DNA from 3 places in the Paenibacillus filicis genome. Region 1 is predicted to be linked to each of the others. Evidence: riboswitches for the same ligand, from Rfam matches in the RefSeq annotation. Region 1 holds a riboswitch; each other region holds the start of a gene.
The links. Region 1 has a riboswitch for cobalamin ahead of cobJ (precorrin-3B C(17)-methyltransferase). Riboswitches for the same ligand answer to the same signal wherever they lie in the genome.
Positions count from the first base shown of each region.

Region 2: another riboswitch for cobalamin. It lies ahead of WMW72_RS08695 (FecCD family ABC transporter permease); the one in region 1 lies ahead of cobJ (precorrin-3B C(17)-methyltransferase).
Region 3: another riboswitch for cobalamin. It lies ahead of WMW72_RS33625 (ABC transporter substrate-binding protein); the one in region 1 lies ahead of cobJ (precorrin-3B C(17)-methyltransferase).

Region 1 covers NZ_JBBPCC010000029.1:16,574-22,551, reverse strand. The annotation lists gene WMW72_RS31105 (DUF3231 family protein) at 1-430, shown strand, start outside; gene WMW72_RS31100 (transcriptional regulator) at 1,286-1,489, shown strand; tRNA gene WMW72_RS31095 (tRNA-Gly) at 1,680-1,750, opposite strand; gene WMW72_RS31090 (MmcQ/YjbR family DNA-binding protein) at 1,819-2,178, opposite strand; cobalamin riboswitch at 2,451-2,653, shown strand; gene WMW72_RS31085 (hypothetical protein) at 2,650-2,799, opposite strand; gene cobJ (precorrin-3B C(17)-methyltransferase) at 2,965-4,773, shown strand; gene WMW72_RS31075 (sirohydrochlorin chelatase) at 4,789-5,886, shown strand; gene cobK (precorrin-6A reductase) at 5,883-5,978, shown strand, end outside.
Region 2 covers NZ_JBBPCC010000004.1:162,424-168,401, reverse strand. The annotation lists gene WMW72_RS08700 (ABC transporter ATP-binding protein) at 1-704, opposite strand, end outside; gene WMW72_RS08695 (FecCD family ABC transporter permease) at 722-1,804, opposite strand; cobalamin riboswitch at 1,969-2,169, opposite strand; gene WMW72_RS08690 (Sapep family Mn(2+)-dependent dipeptidase) at 2,331-3,806, opposite strand; gene WMW72_RS08685 (carbohydrate ABC transporter permease) at 3,876-4,721, opposite strand; gene WMW72_RS08680 (carbohydrate ABC transporter permease) at 4,718-5,602, opposite strand; gene WMW72_RS08675 (ABC transporter substrate-binding protein) at 5,696-5,978, opposite strand, start outside.
Region 3 covers NZ_JBBPCC010000036.1:22,031-28,008, reverse strand. The annotation lists gene WMW72_RS33640 (extracellular solute-binding protein) at 1-53, shown strand, start outside; gene WMW72_RS33635 (glycoside hydrolase family 30 protein) at 166-1,509, shown strand; gene WMW72_RS33630 (DUF423 domain-containing protein) at 1,827-2,189, shown strand; cobalamin riboswitch at 2,248-2,439, shown strand; gene WMW72_RS33625 (ABC transporter substrate-binding protein) at 2,537-4,177, shown strand; gene nikB (nickel ABC transporter permease) at 4,178-5,119, shown strand; gene WMW72_RS33615 (ABC transporter permease) at 5,116-5,978, shown strand, end outside.

The sequences.
Region 1 (5,978 bases):
GTGCATTTCTGCTTATCGCGCTTATCAGTATCATGCTGGAGATAAGGAGCTTAAGGACATTCTTGCCGATATGATTGATCAAGCGGAGTTGGAAGTAAGTGAATGTGATGAAATACTTATTCAGAATGGAGTGGCAACTTCTCCAAAACTGCCCCCACGGCCAGAGGTTAAGCTTGAAGAAATCCCCGTGGGAGCGCGTTTTACAGATCAAGAGATAGCGGCCTTGATAGCTACTGATAGTGCCGCTGGACTGGTTGTTTGCAGCCAAGTAATGGGTAAATCCATTCGTGAGGACATAGGAGCTCTGTTTGGAAAGTATCATATGACCAAAGCTGCAACAGGGGCTAAAATTTTGCGCACATTTAAGAAAAAAGGATGGCTTATCCCTCCACCCCTTCAAGTAAAACGCCCTGAACTTGTAGAGGCTTAAGCAGTTGCTGAATATCTGAAACAATTTATACCCTCGCTTCTGCGGGGGTATATACATAATGTGGTTTGAAGGTGAGGAAAGTAAGTTGACGTTTGAGATCAAACCCAAACAGCCTAAAAAATGCAAAAACTGTATATGGGGCAGGTGGGATAACGTGAGTCAATATTGCAGTAAGATTCATTGTATTAAGACTGATGAGCACTTTGACCTTTTACCAAACAGTTAAGTTTTCGCGGCCTACTTGGACAATCGGATCTTCACCGGTCACACTATTGCCATTGATAACCTGCGGCAGTGAATCAATAACAGTCTAGGAAAAATTTCCTTACCCCGCTGGCGTGTGCTGGCGGGGATTTTATTAATTTTCCCAAGCGTCTGGGATTTTCAAATGAAAGAAAGCTGAGCCGATTTCTCAGCTCAGCGCTTCAGCCGGTTCCTTTCCGTCTATCGTCAGGCGGTTAACTTTAGAAGGATTATGATCAGCGTAATAATGCTGATGACTAAGGCAATCACGCTGATCGTCATCGTTACTTTTTGGAATTTCATATCATCGGCCCCTTTGTGATATACTTGAGAAAAGAAAGACAGCACCTTATTTTTCACCCACCTTGCCGGAGGCCCCTTTCGGAGCCTCGGCTTGGTTCTGGCTCTAGCGCACCAGTGTGAGGATGAGGAGAGCGACCGTGTTGATCAAAGTGATGATTGCAGTCATCATCTTGAATCTTTCGATACGTTCCTATTGCTGTCTTTCTTTTCTCGTTTTATCCATCTCTTGTTCACCTCCTTATACTCTTATTATATACTGGTACGCGTATATTTTTTATGATAAAATGCTAATTAAGGAAGGTGATAGCGATGGATGAAAAGAAAGGAACAGCCGCTACTCGAGCAAAAGATAAATATAACGCGGCAAATTATGATCAAGTCAAGTTCACAGTAAAGAAGGGGGAGAGGGAGAGGATAGATGAAGCCGCTGTCCGTCTGGGCCTTAGCCGCAATGCATTTATACTTGAAGCAATAGAAGAAAAATTAAGAAAAGCAAAAGAGCAGCAGGACTAACCCTGACTGCTCTTTTTCGTTACTTGCCCATTTAGAATGGCGTCCAATTTTTGTGAATATGTCAATCGTCGGCCTTTGTCCCCATTCTGTCCCCACTGGGCTTCTCTGGGGCAAAATTTAAGAAAGATATGACTCTGTAGAAAAAGAAAAAAACCTTGCGCCGCAAGGGTTTAGAGTCACATTAAAGATAAGCGGGTGAAGGGAATCGAACCCTCGCCTCAAGCTTGGGAAGCTGGCGTTCTGCCATTGAACTACACCCGCACAATGGAACTACCAACAAACTGTAGCATAAATGAGAGAGAAAATCAATGCTAGGCGCCAGACTTCCCTTAGGAAAGTCCGAATTCTTCCTTCATGGCCCGGGTCAGCTTGCGGCGGACCAATTGATAGGATTCCTCCAGCATGTCCAGCAGTTCGGTCTCTGGCAGGAGCCCGTTCAGCACGACGGTGTTCCAATGCTTCTTGTTCATATGATAGCCGGGCAGGACGGTGCCAGGGTACGTTTCCCTTGTGAGCCAGACCGTATCAGGATCAGCTTTGAGGGTCACGCTTTGGACACCTGAGGTTGTGCCCAGAACAGCAAACATTTTGTCGCCTACGAATAATATGGGGAGATCCGGATCGAACGGGTAGCGCAGACGCGTTCCCGGCTTGGATAGGACGTGAGTGATGATGGCTTGGTGGTTCATAGTTTTTGATTCCTTTCCTATATAATACTCTACTCTAGCATTCCAGGATAACCCCAGCATATACGAAGAGCAGGGAGTTGGCAAAGGTTTGTGAAGAGGACAGATGAAGGTTAGCTGGAGTAGACGCAGAGAACGCTAGAGTCAGTATTTTCGATTTCTGTATCTTGGAGGGGGCTTCCGGTTCAACTGGAAACGGTGGACAGTCCCGAAACGAACATGCTATCATTAAGGTTGATGATAACACATAAGATCAAGCTATTCATTTCATAAAGCTATTGTTCTGATGAACAGGTGCCGGAAAGGGAGGTCACGCTCCCGGACGGTTAAAAGGGAAGCCGGTGAGAGTCCGGCACGGTCCCGCCACTGTAAGCGAGGAGCTGCTCTCTGCATGACGCCACTGTCACAACCGGATGGGAAGGCGCAGGAGAAGCGAAGAGACGCGAGTCAGGAGACCTGCCTGTTGCACAAGCGTCATGACGCGGTATATTCCGTGTGGACATGATGCAAAGTCACCGTATAACCTACGAGGATAGGGAGGTGTACGCCGAACGGGTTCTGGCTCGATGCGCACTCGGCCGCTGCTGTTGTCGCCAGACATCGGCTTCGGACGGATCGTTTCATCGGCGAAAATCTCCCTGTCGTTCAGCGTCCTCCTCATTTTTGAGGGGAGACGCTTTTTTGCGTTTAGGATCATGATCCGAATCGGACAGTCTGTCGTTGAGATGTGCTTGAACGATTATTTTCGTCATAAGTTTGGTTAGTGTAGGCAGAGGGAGGAACAAGCGGATGAGAGGAAAATTGTTGGTCGTCGGGTTCGGTCCCGGCAGCTTCGACCATATGACACAAGCGGCGAAGGACGCGATTCAGAACAGCGACGTCATTATCGGCTACAACACGTATGTCGATCTGATTCGCGGTCTGCTGAATGGTCAGCAGATTGTACGCACGGGGATGACTGAGGAGGTCAGCCGGGCGCAGGAGGCAGTGCGTCAGGCAGAGGCAGGACGTACGGTTGCCGTTATCTCAAGCGGAGATGCAGGCGTTTACGGCATGGCCGGACTGATCTATGAGGTATTGATGGAGAAGGGATGGCGGCGCGAGAGCGGGGTTGAGGTTGAAATTATTCCGGGCATCTCGGCGATCAACTCGACAGCCTCCCTGCTCGGAGCTCCGATCATGCACGATGCCTGCACGATCAGTCTGAGCGATCATCTGACTCCCTGGGAGCTGATTATTAAAAGGGTGGAGGCTGCGGCTGCCGCCGACTTCGTCGTGGCTCTGTATAACCCGCGCAGCGGCAGACGGACGCGCCAGATCGTGGAGACGCAGAACATGCTGCTGCGCTACCGTTCGGCTGATACCCCCGTGGGAATCGTCAAGAGCGCCTATCGGGACCGGGAGGACATTGTCGTGACTACGCTAGGCCGTATGCTGGAGCATGATATCGGCATGCTGACGACGGTTATCATCGGCAATTCGTCCACGGTCAACTATGACGGCTTGATGATTACACCACGCGGCTACCAGCGCAAATATACGCTCGGCGACGATATTCAGCCGCTCAAGCCGCATCAAAGACTGCAGGTTGCAGCAGAGCCGTGGTCGCTGGAAGCGCAGCAGGGCGCTGAGTCAGGTCCGTCCGTACCGGTGCAGCCAGCGACGAGCGGACCATGGACAGGAGGTTTAGGCCCGCTGTCCGGTACTGGCGCGTATGAAGGAAGCCCGGCAGGCGTGTCGGTCGCAGAGCGCGAGCCCGCCGCTGGAGAGGCCTCTAGGGGGGCGGGCTCGGCTGCAGCAGCTGTGGCAGAGCCGGTGTCACCGCTCGCACTTGCGCTGGAAGCGCTGTGGCTGGTCGATAGCCACAAGGGAACGGCGGAGCCATCCGGAGTGCCTTCCGCAGGCGAAGCCGCAGCGCCATGGCTTCAGCAGGCGTCGGCCTTCCGCAGGCAGGAGATTCTGGAGCTGGCCGTTAGCCCGGGGCTGGCGGAGAAGAAGCTGACGAGCGCCCAGCTGATGCTGCTGGCGGATGTGGTCGGCGAGGAAGGTACGATCGAATACACGCCTCATCATCAGATGCTCGTGCGCATTGTGACTAGCGAGCCTAGCGAGGCGGTTAGCCGTCTGAAGGCGGCCGGGCTGCTGCTGGCTCCGATCGGCGATGTCGCGCAGATCAAGGCTTGCGATTTCTGCAACATGGATAAAGCAGATTCGGTTCCGTATCTCGAAGAGCTGCAGAGCCGAATCGGCGGCATGAAGGTTGCCAAGGAGCTGCGCATCGGGTTCAATGGCTGCGGGATGGCTTGCTACGGCGCAGTCAAGGAGGATATCGGCATCGTGTACCGCCGGGAGAAATTCGATCTGTTCCTGGGAGGCAAGACTGTAGGCAGAAATGCGCATGCAGGTATTCCTGTCGCCGAAGGCGTCGAGCCCGAGAAGCTGCTCGATACGGTTGAAAGCATCGTGCGCAAGTATGCGGATGAAGCCCATCCGAATGAACGGTTTCATAAATATTTCAACCGGGTCAAGGAATTGGAAGGCTACCGCCACCGTGAGGTGCCGGTTTTCAAAATCGAGAACGCCATTTGCGGCGATTGATAGGAGAACATTATTATGGATGCATTATTGTTTGTCGGGCACGGAAGCCGTGACCCGGAAGGGAATGAAGAGATACGTGAGTTTGTTAAGGCGGTCGAGCAGGGACTGGATGTGCCGATCGTCGAAACCTGTTTTCTGGAGTTCGAGCGTCCGACGATGAGGGACGGATTCGCAGCCTGCGCCAGACGCGGAGCCACCCGCGTCGGCGTCGTGCCGATTACGCTGCTTGCGGCAGGTCATGCCAAGCTGCATATTCCGGCAGCCATCGATGAGGCCAAGAAGACTTACCCGGACATCACTTTCAATTATGGAAGACCGATCGGCGTACATGATCTGTCATTGGACATTCTGCAATCTCGTCTGGATGATGCAGGGGTGGATGGACTTGCTGAGTCGCCAGACACGGCGCTCCTGCTGATCGGACGGGGCAGCAGCGATGCTGATGCGAACAGCGATCTGTTCAAGATCTCGCGCCTGCTCTGGGAACGCTTGAACGTCAAGTGGGTCGAGACGGCGTTTATCGGCGTCACTTCCCCGCGCGCGGATGAAGGCGTGGAGCGCTGTGTCCGGCTCGGAGCCAAGAAGATCGTCCTGCTGCCTTACTTCTTGTTTACGGGCGTTCTCATTAAGAGGTTGGAGCAGCTGAAGGAAACGTTCGCGGCTGCCCATCCTGAAATTGAAATCACGCTGGCCGACTATTTCGGCTTCCACCCGAAGCTGCAAGATATCCTGCGCGAGCGCGCGCTGGAGGCGCTGCAGGGCGAGGTCAAGATGAACTGCGACATGTGCCAATTCCGTCTGGAAGCGATGAAGCATCATCACCACGATCACAACCATGATCATGACCACGGGCATCATCACCACGACCATGATCACGGTCACGATCATCATCACGAACATGGACATGATCACGGCCACGATCACCATCACGATCATGGGCATGACCATGGACACGATCACCATCACGATCATGGGCATGACCACGGTCACGATCACCATCATGATCACGGGCATAACCATGGACACGATCACCATCATGACCATGATCACAGCGCTGAAAGCCAGCAAGCCGGCAGCAGCGAGGCGGCGGCAGCAAAGGAGGACCGCTCATGATCCTGGTCATGGCCGGAACGAGCGATGCCCGGGAACTGGCCGTCCAGATCAGCCAAGCGGGCTTCGAGCTGCTGACGACGGTGGTCACCGAT
Region 2 (5,978 bases), on a different contig from region 1:
CTCACGCCGAACACTTCTTCCAGCAGTTCGGGCGTTATCACTTCATCGGGCGTGCCCGAAGCGTGTACCTGACCGGCGTTCATCACGATGATCCGGTCGCAGAAATAACAAGCCATATTCAGGTCATGCAGTGCCGATAACGCGGTAATCCGCAGTGTGCGGACCAAGTCCATAATCTGCAGCTGGTACCGGATGTCCAGATGGTTCGTCGGCTCGTCCATGATGAGAAATTGCGACTGCTGAGCCAGCGCCCGGGAGATCAGCACGCGCTGCTTCTCCCCGCCGGACAGATTGGAGAAGCTCCGCCGCGCATAGTCCCCCATCCCTACACGGTCCAGTGCTTCGCGAACCAGGGCGTCGTCCCCCTTCGTATCTGCGGCAAACATCCCTTTGTGGGGATGGCGGCCCATCAGTACAATATCCCAGACTGTAAAATCAAAGACGGATGACGTCTCCTGACTGACCACCGCCATCCTCTGCGCAGCTTCCTTGTAGGACAGCTCGGACAGAGCCTGCCCGTCCAAGGAAATCCAACCCGCTTGGGGCTTCAGCACGCGGTAGATGTTTTTCAGCAGCGTCGACTTGCCGCTTCCGTTCGGACCGATGATGCCGACAAATTCGCCCGGATTCACCTGCAGGTCCACGTCTTGCACGATAGGGACTCCCTTGATGCCGTACGAGAGCCCCTGAACCTCCACCTTCATCGGTCGGTTCCCTCCCTCTAGAACGAGTATGAGCTGCGGCGCAGCAGCCAGATAAAGAACGGACCGCCGCACAGCGCCGTGACGATGCCGACGGGCAGCTCCTCTGGAGCCAGGACCAGCCGGGCGAACACATCCGCCCAGATCATGAAGGATGCCCCCAGCAGCATGCTGACCGGCAGAACGCGGCGATGGTCGGAGCCTACCAGCAGCCTCACCAGATGGGGGATCATCAATCCGATGAATCCGATCGCTCCGCTGACCGCGACGATCACCCCCGTCAGCAGGGAGGCCACGATCACCAGCACCTTGCGGAAGCGGTCCATGTGGACTCCCAGGGTGACAGCCGTCTCTTCTCCCATCAACAGCGCATTCAGTGAACGGTATTGCAGCATCAGGTACGCGGTACCGGCCACGACCAAGAAGGACGGAAGCGACAAGTAGCTCCATTTGGCCCCGGTCAGACTGCCCATCATCCAGAACATCGCCGACCGGATGCCTTCTTCCTTCGGCGCCATTGTCACGATAAAGCTGGTCAGCGCCGACAACATCATAGACACTGCGATACCCGCGAGCAGCAAGCGCGTATTGGACAACGAGCCGCCGACGCGTGCCAGCATGTAGACCAGCACGATGGCGAGCAGCGACCCAAGAAACGCCGACACGGATAGAGCATACGAGCCGAACACTTGAAACGCGCCGAATAAAATCACAAGCGTAGCGGCAGCGGACGCGCCCGAGGACACACCCAGAATGTACGGATCGGACAGCGGATTGCGGGTCAGCGCCTGGATGACAGTCCCCACTACAGCAAGTCCGCCCCCTACGACAGCGCCCAGCAGCACGCGCGGGAAGCGGATGTCCCAGATAATATTGCCCTGTGCCTTGGACCATTGCGGCTCCAGCCACTGGTCCACGCCAGGGATATGCGAGAACGCAATTTTCCACACGGTGGACGGTTCGATACGGACCGGCCCCAGCATCACCGCGAGCGTAACCGACACGAGCAGCAGCACAGCCAGCCCCAGCACGATGAGGGGGAACCGTCCCTCGGCTGCGATCCGGGTTGCTGCGGCAGATCTCTCTTGCGATAAACGACTCATCTGACCCCCTCTTTCCTCCAGATCTCACACACAGCAAAAAGGAGCATCCCTACCCGCGATCAGCGGTTAGACATGCTCCTCTAATAGACAGGACGGCTCGAAATAATCGAGGTCCACCAATAAGCCTCAGCATTCTAACACCTCCCCATTCTCCGCAGGTCAAAGCAGTGTTGTCCAAACAGGCAGGTCTCCTGACTCAGGGTTTCTCTCTCGGCGTCTTCCCGGAGCAAGCTCCAGTGACATCGTACCGAGAAATAGCCGGACCTTCCGGCTCCCTTTACAGTGGCGGGACCGTGACGGATTTGCACCGTACTTCCCTTTTAAGCTTTGGCCGAAGCCAAAGCACCTGTTTCCACTTATGCAATTATCATCCTTTAGTCTATAGCAGCGATAAGAATAGTGTCAATTGAAATGTTTACGAAGAAGCGTACTAGCAGACATATTCATCCGGTAAACATACAGAAAGCCCGCTGCCGCAGCAACCGGGCTACTCCGTCTTAGCCTTTACAGCCTGCCTATTTCCCGCTCATGACTCGGCCCATTCATTCAAAGCCAGCAGCGCCATCACATAAACCTTGAGCGCCGCCAGCAGATTCGGGATTGACTGGGCTTCATCCGGCCCATGAATCTGTCCATGGCCCTCCGGCAAGCCGAGCACAGATACATCCGCCGGCATCCCTGGACCGAAGCCAACGGCATGCGGGAGCTTGCGGGCGTAGGTGCCGCCGCCCATGACGAACGGCTCCTTCTGCGTCCCCATCACCCGGTTGAACGTATCGTTCAGCAGCCTGACCTCCGGGGCATCCTTATCGACCCGGTTGCCCTTATTCACCTGCACCGCGTCAAGCGTGAAGCCATGACCGGCAGCCGACTGCTCGAGCGCCTTGAGAAGGACGGAAGCATCCGCCGTAATCGGACACCGGATATTGAGATTCAGACGGGCCTCGCCCCGCACCAGGCTGCCGATCGCGCCGACGCAGGTCAGCTCGCCGGACACCTCATCCGCGCAGGCGATGCCCAGCGCTGCTCCGTCATAAGTGGCGCACACCGCCGCGATGAACCGGAAGGCTGACGCCTCTCCGGCATCCAGCAAACCCGCAGCGAGCACGGCGTCCAACAGCACGTGAATCGCATTGATCGAGCCGGACGGAAAGGCCGCATGCCCCGGAATTCCCCGGGCCGTCAGCCTGACTGCACCCAAATCCCCCGGCAGCTCGCCCGGCGCATCCACGCGCGTTACCGTGACCGTCTCCGGCAGAGCCTGCAGCCTGCGCCCCAGCCCTTCGTCATAGCGCAGCGTCAGCTCGGCCTCGCCGGGTACGATGTTGGAGGCGCTGCCCGCCCGGAAGCCAAGCACCGCTCCACCTCCCAGACTGGGCGATATCAGGTCTGCCTGGATCAGGCCTTTCTCCCCATAGCAGACCGGGAAGCCGCTGTCTGCTACGATATTGAAGTCCGGCACATCCCCGTGCTGGACGACATACACCGCATCGCCCATCCCGATCTCCTCGGCACTGCCGATGATCTGCTTGACCATGTAGCGAAGCGGAAGCCCTAGCTCCCGGATGCAGCGCAGCGCGTACAAAACGGCGACGACGGGGCCCTTGTTATCCTGCACGCCCCGGCCGATCAGGAAATCACCGACACGTGTCGACTGGAACGGAGGATAGACCCAGCCGTCCCCGGCAGGCACGACATCGGTATGCCCCCAGATGCCGACGCTTCGCTGGCCCGCTCCCCCTCCCTCGATCACCCCGCAGCGGTAGTCGGTATTGGACGTGCGGAAGCCGTATCGCTCCCCAAGCGCCAGCACCGCCTCCAGCGCCTCTGCGCAGGCCTTGCCGTACACCTTCGGCTCGGCGCTCTCCGTGGCCACGCTGGGAATGGATACGAGCAGCGCGATGTCGGCCAGCAGCTCGTCCTGATGGAGACGGATCCAGTCGTCAATCCGCTTCTCCAGCTCCAGGTCCTGCGCCGCTTCCTGCCCCGTTTCCTTACTCATCGCTTAGTTCCTCCTTAGATCAGCTATTGATGTGCATGCCTAACAACAGCTGGCCCCATCATCCGCCCATCAACCCTTGATCGCACCGTCGGTCAGCCCCGCGATAATATGCTTTTGCCCGAAGGCGTACACGATGATGATCGGCAGCATCGCCAGCAGATACGAAGTAAAGGCCATCGTATAATTGAACGAATACTCGGTCTTGAAATTGTATTGGAACAGCGGCAGCGTCCAGAACTCCTTGGCCTTGTTCAGCAGCAGCAAGGGCAGCATGAAGTCGTTCCAGAACCACAGCGCATCCATAATGATCAGCGTCGCCAGCATCGGGGCGATCAGCCGCAGGATAATCGACGAATAGATCTGAAACGTGCTGCAGCCGTCGATGCGAGCCGCTTCCTCGATCTCTGCCGGCATATTCTGGATGTAATTGACGAGCAGGAATACGCCCCTCGTCAGACTGAGCGCGCCGTACAGCAGAATCAAACCGAACGGGTTCAGCAGATTGAGCCCCGTCATAATTTTCGTCAGCGGCAGCATGATGACCTGGAACGGTACGAACAAGCCCAGCAGCATGTAGAGATAGATAAAGTTATAGTAGCGTTTATGCCGATTCCGGGCGATCGCATAGGCCACCGCCGGATTGATCAGCACGACCAGCAGCACCGAGAAAAACGTAATGTACGTCGTGTTCCACACATAGCGCCAATAATCCCCCTTGGCCAGCAGCTCTGCGTAGTTATGGAAGCTTAGGCTTTCCGGCAGAGCAAAGAAGCTTCGGCCCGCCTCAGGCAGTGTCTTGAAGGAATTGACCACCACGAGATAGAGCGGTCCGAGAATGAGGAGAATGCCCACTAGCAGAATCACATTTCGAATGATTCTCCAGCCGAGCCCTTCCGCTTGGATCGTCAGCTTCATGCATTCACACCGCCTTTACGGGATACCCAGATCTGGACAAAGGACAGGAGGGCAATGATCACGAACAGCACGACGGATTCGGCATTGGCCATCGCGAACTTCATGTTCTGAAAAGCGTCATTGTAGATCATGATGCCGATCAGATTGCTCGCCTTGATCGGTCCACCGCCCGTCAGCGTGTAGGCATAATCGAAGGAAGTGACGCCGGCCTTGATCGCCAGCACCATATTGACCGTGATCGTAGGCACGAGAAACGGCAGCGTGATGAACCGGAACCTGCCCCATGTGGTCGCCCCATCCATCCGGGCGGACTCGTACAGCTCCTCGGGCACCGATTGCAGCCCGGCGATGAAAATCAACGTCGGCAGCGCCACCGCCTGCCAGATATTGACCAGCACGATGGCGATCAGTGCATATTTCGGGCTCGCGAGCGGACTTTGCATCAGTGCAGCGATATTCAGCGCTTCGCCGATCTTCGGCGTGAGGCGGTAAAACATCTGGTCCCAGATCAGGGACAGCGTGACCGCGCTGATCATAGCCGGCAGGAAGTAGACCGACTTGACGAGCGTCTTGAAGAACCTCAGGGAATTCAAACTGAGCGCGAGAATGAGCGACAGCAGCATCACCCCGATGACGAGCATCACCGCATACTTGCCCGTAATCTGCAGAGACTGCCAGAAATTCGGATTCTGGAACAGACTCGTGTAATTATCGAACCCGATATACTGATAGCCCTTGCTGATCCCGTTCCAGTCGGTGAAGCTGTAATTGATACCGACGATGACAGCATATACGAAAAAGACCGAATATAGCGCCACCGCAGGCAGCGTAAACAAAAAATACGTAGCACGGTCCCAGGAGAAGACCCGATTCCGGTTCATGCCGCACCTCTTTCCTTCGGATCGAAATTGGAAAAAGGGGGATCATTTCGAAGGGAACCCTTCTGAAATGACCCTCCCTGTTGCTGTACGCTCTTATTTGGCAGCGTTTAGTTTAATCGTGGCCTCGATATTCTTCACATATTGCTCCGGGCTTTGCTTATCCAGCAGGAAAGCCTGTGTTGTGCTGTACAGCTCCGTCACGATATTGTTCGGCAGCGTGGATGCCATCCAGTCATGCACCTGGCCCTTGTCGATGAAGTCCAGCAGCGGCTTCAGGTTCGCATCCTCGTACTTGGTTCCCTGAATAATGGACGGCTCGCCGGACAGGTCGGACCACTTCTGAGCGACTTCCGGACGTGCCAGGTAGCTGATGAAT
Region 3 (5,978 bases), on a different contig from region 1:
ATTATGTGAAGCAGCAATCCAATGCTTATTATGATGAAAAAGGAATTAAATAGCAGGATCTCGAAGTAAGTACACGAGGCGAGCTTCAGATTAATCAAGAAATAAAAAAGGCGGAGGCTGCGGGTCGGCCTCCGTTTTTTGAATTTAAGTGAGGGAGTTGACTCTATGAACCAGGTGTATGTATGGGAATCGACCATCGATGAATCGAAGAAGCTGACTGAGGCGAGTCCACTTTCCTTCTCGGATATCGCCGAGCCGTACAATGATTATGTCATTACCTTGAACGAGGATGTGACCTATCAGCAAATGGACGGCTTCGGGGCTTCGTTCACCGATGCTTCCGCTTGGCTGGTGTATCACGCGCTATCGGATGAGCTTAAGGACGAGCTGATGCGCAAGCTGTTCGACCGCGAGGAAGGCATCGGCATGTCCTTTATCCGCCAGCCGATGGGTGCCAGCGATTTTGCGTGGAAGATATATAGCTACGACGATGTGGAGCCTGGCGAAAGCGACTATGAACTGAAGCGGTTCTCGATCGACCATGACCGGGCTTACATCCTGCCTGTCCTTCATCAGGCCTTGAAGCTGAACCCGGAGCTCAAGGTCATGGCTTCGCCGTGGAGTCCTCCGGGCTGGATGAAGACCTCGGATGCGATGATAGGGGGAAAGCTGAAGCCGGACTGCTATGAGGTGTATGCGCGCTACTTCGTCAAGTTTCTAGATGCTTACGAGGCCGAAGGCATTCCGATCTATGCCGTCACGATGCAGAACGAACCGGGCTATGAGCCCAAGGAGTATCCGGGCATGATCGTGAAGCCGTCGGAGGAAGCGGCGTTTATCAAGTCGCATCTGGGACCGAAGCTGGCGGAGCGGGAGCAGCCCGTCAAGATTATGTGCTATGATCATAACTGGGATGTCCCGAGCCACCCTGATGAGATCTATGAGGATGCCGAAGCGAACCGCTATATCGCAGGGACGGCCTGGCATGTGTACGGGGGGCGCCATGAGGCGATGACGCTGATCAAGAAGCGGTTCCCAGATAAGGACGTTTGGTTCACCGAGGCCTCCGGAGGCCAGTGGATTCCGCCGTTCCACGACGCCTTCATGGATCAGATGAAGCATGTGATCCGCACGACGCGGAACTGGTCGAAGTCGGTGATCTGGTGGAATATCGCGCTGGACGAGAACAACGGTCCGACCGTACTGTCCCGCAGCACCTGCCGTGGGCTGGTGAAGATCGAGCAGCAGACCGGGCAGCTCACCTATAACCTGGATTATTACACCTTGGGCCATATCAGTAAGTTTGTGCGGCCGGGCGCTTACCGGATCGAATCGAATACGTTCGAGGACGACCTGGAAAGTGTAGCATTCCGCAATGAGGATGGCTCCAAGGTTGTCATCGTGTCCAACCGGACGACTGATCCCAAGTTATTTGTGGTGGCGTGTGGCGACCGGACATTCCAGTATACGATAGCTGGGGAAGCCGCCGTTACGTTCAAGTGGGCGTGAGACGAGGCACTGGGCTGGCTGTATCAGAGACCCATCTATGCGGTTGAATACGAATGGATTTTGCTGAAATAACCGGCGGGTTCAGGCCGGGCTTCAGCTGTGGAAAGCCCGCAGGAGATACCTCGTACATCAAGATCCCCTTTCTTTGGAGAGGGGGTTTTGCCGTCTCAGGCAAGTCGCAGCGAGATCTTGTCGGCGGGCGCTGCCGGATAGCTCTGCCAGTCGGATTATTCCTCCTACCCGCCCCGCCGTTGTCCCCTCAGCCTCGCCATGCTATGCTGTCTGTAGAAGTCAGATCCCGTGATGGAGGCCATACGATGCAAACTTTTGTGATGCTTGGCAGTATATTGATGTTTCTGGCGGTTGCGCTGGGTGCCTTCGGTGCGCATGCGCTCAAGGCCAGGCTAACACCGGATAAGATGAAGGTGTACGAGACGGGGGTCCAGTACCATATCGCGCATGCGCTCGGCTTGCTGCTGCTTGGACTGCTGGCGGACCGGTTGCCAGAAGCGTCTCTGATCGTCACAGGCGGCTGGTTTCTGCTGGCCGGCGTGATTTTGTTTTCGGGGAGTCTGTACATGCTGAGTCTGACGGGCAAGCGAATTTTTGGCCCGATTACCCCGCTCGGGGGAGTGGCGTTCCTGATCGGCTGGGTGCTGGTGCTCGTGGCCGTGATCTGATCTCGGGCTTGCCTGAACAGAAAGATTACGATATGATCAGTCTTGTTTCATAGACAACTGCATACCTCAGGGAACAAGGTGCTTGACTGAGGTCAAGCTTAATAGGGAAGTTCGGTGCGATGCCGACGCGGTCCCGCCACTGTAGGGGAGGAGTCTCGGCAAGATGCCACTGATCCGCATATCGGATGGGGAAGGCTGCCGACGGCAGAGATACCCGAGCCAGGAGACCTGCCTGTTCTGACACACAACGTTGACCCCTACGGAGAATAGGGAGGTGTTAAAGACGGCCGTCTTGTTTCCATATCATATGTCGGGACATCTTTAACCTTCCTTGTGTGAAGGTAAAGATGTCTTTTTTATTTATCCAGCAGAAAGAAGGAATCGAACGCATGTATCCATTTGTTCAACAATCCAAGACCAAGCTTCACATGGTTCTATGGGCTCTATGTCTGCTGCTCGTCCTGGCAGGGTGTAGCTCAGCGGCGCCGCAGACCGGCACGCCATCCACAGCCCCCTCCGGCAGCCAGCTTCCGGAGGAAATTGTCCTGGCGGCGCCCCGCGATCTGGCGCCCGGACCGCAAGATGCTTATTACACGAGCACGATCTTATATGTATGGGAGCCGTTGATCACCGCTTCCGAGGACGGACAGCCCGCTCCCAAGCTCGCGGAATCGTGGACGATGTCGGCCGACGGCAAGGAATGGAGCTTCAAGCTGCGGAATAACGTCAAGTTCCATGATGGAGAATCCTTGAACGCGGATGCCGTCATCGCCAACTTTAACCGGTACAAGCAGGTAAGTCCCAAGAGCTCGCCGTTCTATACCCTGGACATCAAGAGTTCTTATCCGGGGCTGAAGGAAGTTGTGAAGCTGGACGATCTGTCATTCAAGCTCGTCTTTGAAAATCCGCAGCCTACGCTGTTGTATGCGATGGTTAACTTCTCTAGCGCGATCTACAGCCCTAAGAACTTCAATGAGAAAGGCGATTTCAACGGCCTTCCTCAAGGAACAGGTCCCTTCAAGCTGATCGAGCATCAGAAGGATCAATATGCACTGCTGGAAGCGTTCGACGGCTATTACGGGGAGAAGGCTGCAACCAAGCGGATTCGCGTCCGTTCGATCCCGGACCCGGATACCCGTTTGGCCGCTTTGAAATCCGGTGAGATTATGGGTGTCATGGATCTTGGAGCGATCCCGCCTACCCTCGCCAAGGAGCTACTGAAGGACCCCCAATTCGAAATTTCGGCAACGAAGTCGACGATTTCTCATTATCTGCACCCGAACGGCAAGAAGGCGCCCTTCGATAATCCGAAGATGCGCCAGGCCGTCAGCCTGATGCTGGACCGTGAGCAATTGGTGAAGGAGCTGTATCTGGGCTACCCGACCGCCACCGCCAATTTCCTGAACAGCACCTCGCCGTTCTACAAGGAAATCAAGCTGGAGCATAAGCCGGATGAAGCCAAGAAGCTGGCAGCAGAGGTGCTGGGCACTCAGCGGCAGTCGATCGATCTGATCGTGCCGACCTACGGCTTGGACCGTTATCCATATAAAGCGCAGGCGGAGCTGTTCCAATCCGTGCTGAAGGATCTGCAGCTGGACGTAAATATCAAGATTCTGGATGGAGCTGCCTTCAAAGACGCACAGGCCAAGGGGGATTACCATCTGGCTCTCGCTACCCAGGGACTGCCGAATGGCGATCCGTTCACCCTCTTCACCAACTATTTCTCCAGCGCTGGCTCCAGCAACAAGAGCTACAGCCTGGGCTATAAGAATGACCGGGTTGACCAACTGCTGAATCAAGCCAAGGGAACCTTGAGCCTGGATGAGCGCAAGGGTATCTACAACGAGCTGCAGACGATCGCCGCTGCGGATCTGCCGACGATTCCCTTATTCAACGATGCCAGTCTGATCGCCTACAATAAAAAAATAAAAGGCTATAAAGCGACGATCTACGGCACTACGCTGCCTCAGCTTGCCTGGGTCAAGTAGATGCGGTATGTCTTCAGGCGGATAGCCGCCGCTATTCCTGTCCTGCTGGGCATTTCTTTCATAGCTTTTGTTCTAAGTGTGGCTTCGCCCGGAGATCCTGCGGTCGAAGCCTTGAGTATGAATGGGATCAAGGAGCCGACCGAGCAGGAGATCGCCGTCAAGCGGCAGGAGCTGGGTCTTGACGATCCGCTGGCTGTTCAGTACGGACGCTGGCTGTGGAGAGCTAGCCATGGCGATCTGGGCACCTCGTATATGACCAAGGAATCCGTGAGCGGGGAGCTGCTGCGCCGGCTGCCGGTCACGCTCAGCGTGTCCGGACTGGCGCTGCTGTTCGCCGCCGGGACCGGGATTCCGCTGGGGATGCTGATGGCGCTCAAGAAGAACGGCTGGTTCGATCATGCGGCCCGGGCGGTCGCCCTGACGCTGATCTCCATTCCCGGCTTCTGGCTGGCGATCCTGCTGATCTCCTTGTTCGCCGAGAAGCTGCACTGGCTGCCGACGAGCGGATATGGCACGTTCCGTCATCTGATTATGCCGGCGCTGGTACTCGCTTCAGGCACGAGCGCGGTGCTGATGCGCCTGACGCGGGCTGCGCTGCTCGAGGTGTGGAACCAGTCGTACATGGTGACGGCCAAGGCCAAGGGACTGCCCGATCTGCGTATCCTGGTCATCCACGCCCTGCGCAACGCGCTGATTCCGCTCGTGACGGTGCTGGGTACTTATTTCGGTGCGATTCTGGGCGGGTCTGTCATTGTCGAGGTGATCTTTGCCGTACCGGGAATCGGCCGGTTCGCGATGGACGGGATTTTCCGCAGGGATTATCCGGTGATCCAGGGCTATGTCGTGTTCACCGGACTGGTGTACGTGATCTTCAATCTGCTGGTCGATCTGTCCTATCTGTGGATTCACCCACAGATGAGAGTGGGAGGGAAGCTGCGATGAAGCCAGAGTCTGTATCAGGCTCAAGTCTGACCGGTCACCGCATAACCTGGCTTAAGGGCACGACAGGGATGGCCGTCCTCATCCTCGCAGCGGTGCTGCTGTGCAGCATTCTGGCGCCATGGCTGGCCCCGTATGATCCCAACCAGGTGAATATGACGGAACGGCTGGCTCCTCTGTCAGCGCATCACCTTCTGGGGACGGATACGCTGGGACGGGATGTATTCAGCCGTTTGCTGTACGGCGGCCGAGTGTCCATCGTGCTGGCGATAGCCGTCACGGCTGTTACGATGCTGCTCGGGCTGGTCATCGGCACGCTGAGCGGGTATTGGGGAGGCTGGGCCGACGATGTGATTCAGGCGGTCGTCAGCATGTTCCAGGGCTTACCGGGACTGGCCTTCATGCTGGCTATAGCCGGCACGCTCGGACCGGGTACAAAGAGCCTGTTCATCGCCCTGATCGTGACATCGTGGCCGGATTTCTCGCGGGTCGTTCGCGGGGAAGTGATGAAGCTGCGGGAGGAAGCCTATGTGGAGGGAATCCGCTCGCTGGGAGCGGGGCATACGTATATCATCGTCCGCCATCTGCTGCCGAATATGATCGGGCCGCTGGTCGTGCTGGGTACGATCCGGGTAGGTCGGGTGATCCTGTCTATCGCTTCGCTCAGCTTCCTCGGGCTCGGTCTGCAGCCGCCCGCCCCGGATTGGGGCGTGATGGTGAACGATGCCAGAGCGCACTTCCGCAGCTACCCGCATCTGATGCTGGCCCCGGGCCTATGCATCGGCGTCGTCTCGTTGTGTATCAACTGGATTGGCGATCATCTCCGGGATCAGCTGGACAAGAAGTCTTCTCCGGATAAATC